Linked DNA regions of Saccharopolyspora erythraea. The main gene of each other region encodes a partner of the protein of the gene in region 2 in a complex. Links are inferred from orthologs where the notes say so. Each region holds a gene or a part of one and is shown on either strand. Other genes may lie near its edges.

Region 1 (3,017 bases), 390 kb from region 2 along the record:
ACTCGTCGCGCGAGCCGACGCCGACCCAGATGCCCACCGACGCCGACCGCGCACCCGGCACCTGCTCGGTGACGACCCGCAGCCCGCCCGGCAGCACTGTGCGCCGCATCGCCTCCCCGCCACCACCGCGCCCGAGCACGCGCGTCGTACCCGGTCTCTGCAGATGTCCGGCACCTGTCTGCTTCTGCTGCTGCTTCATGGTCCTCGGGTCTCGGGGGCGCGAACGGCCGCGGGCGGCGACGGCGGCGCCGTCCACCACCACGACCACCGCGCGAGGGCGGGTCTGCTCGAACGATACGGCCCGTCCCGGGAACCGGGACGGGCCGCATCAGTTCGGCGTGTTCACACGCGGAGTCGTGGTGTCAGAGCATCCGCGCGCCACTCGGAGCGCCCTCTCAGGCGTCCTGCTCGCTCTTCTCTTCGCTCTCGCCGCTCTCGGCGGTCTCGGCGTCCTTGTCGGCCTTCTCCGCCTCGTCGTCGACGACGATCAGGCTGATCTTGCCGCGGCTGTCGATGTCGGCGATCTCCACGCGCAGCTTGTCGCCGACGTTGACCACGTCCTCGACCTTGCCGATGCGCTTGCCGTTGCCCAGCTTGGAGATGTGCACCAGGCCGTCCTTGCCCGGCAGCAGCGAGACGAACGCGCCGAACGCGGCGGTCTTGACCACCGTGCCCAGGAAGCGCTCGCCGACCTTCGGCAGCTGCGGGTTGGCGATGGCGTTGATCTTGTCGATCGCGGCCTCCGCGGACGGGCCGTCGGCGGCGCCGACGTAGATGGTGCCGTCGTCCTCGATGGTGATCTCGGCGCCGGTCTCCTCGGTGATCGAGTTGATCATCTTGCCCTTCGGGCCGATGACCTCGCCGATCTTGTCCACCGGGATGCTGATCGAGGTCACCCGCGGGGCGTGCGGGCTCATCTCGTCGGGCTTGCCGATCGCCTCGGCCATCACCTCGAGGATGGTGAACCGGGCGTCGCGCGCCTGGCCCAGCGCCTGCGCCAGCACCTCGGACGGGATGCCGTCCAGCTTGGTGTCCAGCTGCAGCGCGGTCACGAACTCCTTGGTGCCCGCGACCTTGAAGTCCATGTCGCCGAACGCGTCCTCGGCACCGAGGATGTCGGTCAGCGCCACGTAGTGGGTCTTGCCGTCGATCTCGTCGGAGACCAGGCCCATCGCGATGCCCGCGACCGGGGCCTTCAGCGGCACGCCGGCGTTGAGCAGCGACAGCGTCGAGGCGCAGACCGAGCCCATCGAGGTGGAGCCGTTGGAGCCCAGCGCCTCGGAGACCTGGCGCAGCGCGTACGGGAACTCCTCGCGCGTGGGCAGCACCGGGATCAGCGCGCGCTCGGCCAGCGCACCGTGGCCGATCTCGCGCCGCTTCGGGCTGCCGACCCGGCCGGTCTCACCGGTCGAGTACGGCGGGAAGTTGTAGTGGTGCATGTAGCGCTTCGTCGTCTCCGGGGACAACGAGTCGATGGTCTGCTCCAGCCGCAGCATGTTCAGCGTCGACACGCCCAGGATCTGGGTCTCGCCGCGCTCGAACAGCGCCGAGCCGTGCGCCCGCGGGATGACCCCGACCTCGGCGCCCAGGCTGCGGATGTCGGTCAGGCCGCGGCCGTCGATGCGGACCTGGTCGCGGATGATCCGCTGCCGCACCAGCTTCTTGGTCAGCGAGCGGAACGCGGCGCCGACCTCCTTCTCGCGGCCCTCGAACTGCTCGCCCTCACCGGTGCCGACCTTGTCCAGCACGGCGGCCTTGATCTCGTCGAGCCGGTTCTCGCGCTCCTGCTTGCCGGCGATCTTCAGCGCCTCGGCGAGCTCGGCGGAGGCGGCCTGCTCGACGGCGGTGAACGCGTCGTCGGCGTAGGCCGGGAACACCGGGAACTCCTCGGTGGCCTTGCCCGCCGCCGAGGCCAGCTGCTGCTGGGCCTGGCACAGGGTGCGGATGAACGGCTTGGCGGCCTCCAGACCGGCGGCCACGACCTCCTCGGTCGGGGCCTGCGCCCCGGCGCCGACCAGGTCGACCGTCTTGTCGGTGGCCTCGGCCTCGACCATCATGATCGCGACGTCGTCACCGACGATGCGGCCGGCCACGACCATGTCGAACACCGCGCGCTCGAGCTGCTCGTAGGTGGGGAATGCCACCCACTGGCCGTCGATGAGCGCCATCCGGGTGCCGCCGACCGGGCCGGAGAACGGCAGGCCGGACAGCTGGGTGGAGGCCGACGCGCCGTTGATCGCCAGCACGTCGTAGGGGTCCTTCGGGTCCAGGCTCATCACCGTGACCACGACCTGGACCTCGTTGCGCAGGCCGTCGACGAACGACGGGCGCAGCGGCCGGTCGATCAGCCGGCAGGTCAGGATCGCGTCGGTGGAGGGACGGCCCTCGCGGCGGAAGAACGAGCCGGGGATGCGGCCCGCGGCGTACATCCGCTCCTCGACGTCCACGGTCAGCGGGAAGAAGTCGAAGTGCTCCTTCGGCTGCTTGGAGGCCGTGGTGGCCGAGAGCAGCATGGTGTCGTCGTCCAGGTAGGCGACGACGCTGCCGGCGGCCTGCTTGGCCAGCCGGCCGGTCTCGAATCGGACGGTACGGGTGCCGAAGGCGCCGTTGTCCAGCACCGCGGTCGCTTCGTACACGCCCTCGTCCAGTGACTGCACGTCAGTCAAGTTGTTCTCTCCTCGTCTCCACGAGGCCCACGGCAGCGCATCCGGGTCGTGGTCCGACGAGGCCGGCCATCGATCGAAGCCCTCGGGAACCTCCTGCGAGGTCCGCCCGGGAGCCACTACCGAAGACCGGCGGACGCTTGCCCGCTGTCACCGTGAGCTCTCTGCAGTTCTGCGGGCGGCGGCGCCGCCCCCTCTTCATGCACCGAGGGGAGTGGCCGACCGGCCACTCCCCTCGGCGTCCGTCAACGACGCAGACCGAGTCGCTGGATCAGCGAACGGTAGCGCTCGATGTCCACCTTCGTCAGGTAGTTCAGCAGCCGGCGACGGCGGCCGACCATCAGCAGCAGGCCA
Region 2 (2,872 bases):
CGACGAGCTCCGGAACGCGGGCCAGCCCAGGCTGCGGCGCCAGTTCACCTGCCGCTTCCTCGTCGCGCAGGACGCCGAGCAGGCCGCGCATCTCGGTAAGCGCCTGGCGCGAGGACGCCGCCATCGACTCGAACTCGCCGACCAGCCCGGAGTCCATTTCCGGATACCGGTACCGCGCGGTGCTCGCCTGCACGTTGATGATCGACATGCTGTGCGCGATCACGTCGTGCAGCTCCCGCGCGATGCGGGTCTTCTCCTCGACCAGCACCCGCCTCGCGTGCTCCTCCGCGCTGACCTCGCGCTCCCGCAGCAGCTGGGCTCGGATCGCCTGCCACTGCTGCACGACCAGGCCGAGCACCAGCAGCCCGCCGGAGACCGAGGCCAGCACCGCGATGTTGGCGGTGACCCCGGCCGGCGCGCGCGGCACCAGCGACGCCGCGGCCGCCGCCACCGCGACACCACCCATCCAGGCGCACAGGCCGGCAGGCCAGGCGGCGCGCAGGCCGAGCACGAAGACCAGCAGGATCTGGGTGAGCAGCGCCGTAACCGGGTACGGCCACGCGGCACCCACGTCCTGGCTCCCGGCCACCGCCAGCAGGAACGCGCCGACCACCGACGCGACCACCGCCGTCCAGGGCCGGAACAGGGCGAGCCCGACCGAGGCGACGTGCAGGACGGTCAACGGGAACGCGACAAGCAGCGGGATGCCGTAGACGGTGACGTTCACCGGGACGCCGACGGAGGCCAGCGCGACGGTCGGCACCGCGAGCAGGAGAGCAGCCTGGGCGCTCGGCTTGAGCCGGTTCAGCCGCCAGCGGTTCCCGGTGCCGGACCGGCGATCGCGCTTGGTCCTGGCCACCGCTGACTCCGTCCCCCATCGGACCACCCCTGTGGGGGATGTCCGGCTCCGACTATAGCCGGTGGATCACCGGCGCAGCCGTGATCGCGGGCGGCGGCGCGGTCCGGCGCACCGCCGCCCGGGGCGGATCATCCGAACAGGACCTCGGCCTCGGTGTAGCGCTCCAGCGGCACGGTCTTGAGCTCCGCGGTGGCCTCGCTCAGCGGCACGCGGACGATGTCGGTGCCGCGCAGCGCGACCATCCTGCCGTAGTCGCCGTCGCTGACCGCGTCGATCGCGTGCAGGCCGAAGCGGGTCGCCAGCACCCGGTCGTAGGCCGTCGGGGTGCCACCGCGCTGCGTGTGCCCGAGGACCACGGCCCTGGACTCCTTGCCGGTGCGCTGCGCGATCTCCTCCGCGAGCCAGGTGCCGACGCCGCCCAGCCGCACGTGCCCGAACGCGTCCTTCTCACCGGTCAGCAGCACTTCGCCGCCGCCCTCCGGGACGGCGCCCTCGGCGACGACGATGATCGGCGCGTACTGCCGCTCGAACCGGCGCTCGACCCACTCGCACACCCGCTCGACGCTGAACCGCTTCTCCGGTCCGAGGATCACGTTCGCGCCACCGGCCAGGCCCGAGTGCAGCGCGATCCAGCCCGCGTGCCGTCCCATCACCTCCACCACCAGGGCGCGGTGGTGGGACTCTGCGGTCGTGCGCAGCCGGTCGATCGCCTCGGTGGCGATGTGCACGGCGGTGTCGAACCCGAAGGTGTAGTCGGTGGCGCCGAGGTCGTTGTCGATGGTCTTGGGCACCCCGACCACCGGCACCCCGTCGTGGGTGAGCCGGTCGGCGACGCCGAGGGTGTCCTCGCCGCCGATGGCGACGAGCGCGTCGACCCCGTGCTCCCGCATGGTGGCCTTGATCCGGGCGATGCCGTCGTCGATCTTGTAGGGGTTGGTGCGGGACGAACCGAGGATGGTGCCTCCCCGGTTCAGGATCTCCTCGACCCGGTCCAGCCCCAGCGGCATCGTCAGCCCTTCGACCGGCCCCAGCCATCCGCTGCGGAACCCGAGGATCTCGTGCTCGTAGACCGAGATCCCCTTGCGGGTCACCGCGCGCAGGACGGCGTTGAGCCCAGGGCAGTCACCTCCGCCGGTCAGAACTCCGACACGCATTCCAGTCGGCATCTCCTCGCCGCCTCCTCGTTCGAACCCGCTCGCTCGGGTGATTTACGTCTCCCCGCCGGGGCGAGCGTTTCACGAACTGGATCGGTGCAGCAAGTAGGGGTGCGCTCACAGCGGGTATCCGCGGCGGCGCTGCACCTCCTCGATCACCTTCCAGCGCTCGAGGTTGTGCCTGGCGTCGGCCAGCGCGTCGTGGGCGTTCTCCGGTGCGGCGGGCAGCTTGGGCTTGCCCACGTCCTCCCAGCGCTGCCGCAGGTCGCGGGTGAACTTCGGGATCCGGGACGGCAGCGCGGGCATCGGCCCCCACAGCTGGGCCAGCGCGACGTGGTCGTAGGCGGCGTACCAGGCCCACAGCTCGATGTTGGCGCCGCGGGCGGTGAGGAAGGAGTACAGGTCCTCGCGGATCCGCGCCCGCGACCGCCAGGCCGGGTCGGTGGCGGGCGGGAGCTGCGGGAGCACGTTCTGGCGCACCCACTGCCCCGCGCGGCTCGGGTCGAACTCCGTGGAAACCGCGTAGAACTCGCGGCCGGACTCCTCCACCATCCCGATCGACACCAGCTCGATGGTGTGCCCGTCCTCGATGAACTCGCAGTCGTAGAAAAACCTCACCGGCAAAGCCTAGGCTCCGCCGGTGCGCGGGCGCCGACCCCCGTCAGCCCGCCTTGCTCTCGGGCACCCGGTCGCGCTCGCGGGCGGGAGCGGTCGTGGACTTCCAGCCCGCGACGTGCTTGCCCTGGGCTGCCAGGTCGTCCTTGGCCTTGGCGGCGTAGATGTCGACGTACTCCTGGCCGGAGAGCTCCATCAGCGCGTACATGATCTCGTCGGTGATCGAGCGCTCGACGAACCGGTC

The links.
Region 1: HUO13_RS10885 (region 2) and HUO13_RS09025 share a complex: the UniProt entries of both Bacillus subtilis proteins name them as parts of the possible RNA degradosome complex. The link is inferred for Saccharopolyspora erythraea from one-to-one orthologs.

Annotation. Positions count from the first base shown.
Region 1 is NZ_CP054839.1:1,958,704-1,961,720, forward strand. What follows is about bases 32-2,982. They hold HUO13_RS09025 (polyribonucleotide nucleotidyltransferase), read right to left. Parts: upstream 2,667-2,982; coding sequence 396-2,666; downstream 32-395. Other genes in these bases: HUO13_RS09020 (M16 family metallopeptidase), read right to left, coding at 32-199; rpsO (30S ribosomal protein S15), read right to left, coding at 2,909-2,982. Outside these bases: more of HUO13_RS09020, read right to left, coding at 1-31; more of rpsO, read right to left, coding at 2,983-3,017. UniProt on the Bacillus subtilis protein: Involved in mRNA degradation. Catalyzes the phosphorolysis of single-stranded polyribonucleotides processively in the 3'- to 5'-direction. Necessary for competence development in Bacillus subtilis.
Region 2 is NZ_CP054839.1:2,352,522-2,355,393, reverse strand. What follows is about bases 1-2,806. They hold HUO13_RS10885 (6-phosphofructokinase), read right to left. Parts: upstream 2,014-2,806; coding sequence 988-2,013; downstream 1-987. Other genes in these bases: HUO13_RS10875 (lysophospholipid acyltransferase family protein), read right to left, coding at 2,675-2,806; HUO13_RS10880 (polyadenylate-specific 3'-exoribonuclease AS), read right to left, coding at 2,131-2,631; HUO13_RS10890 (sensor histidine kinase), read right to left, coding at 1-859. In the rest of the region: more of HUO13_RS10875, read right to left, coding at 2,807-2,872. UniProt on the Bacillus subtilis protein: Catalyzes the phosphorylation of D-fructose 6-phosphate to fructose 1,6-bisphosphate by ATP, the first committing step of glycolysis.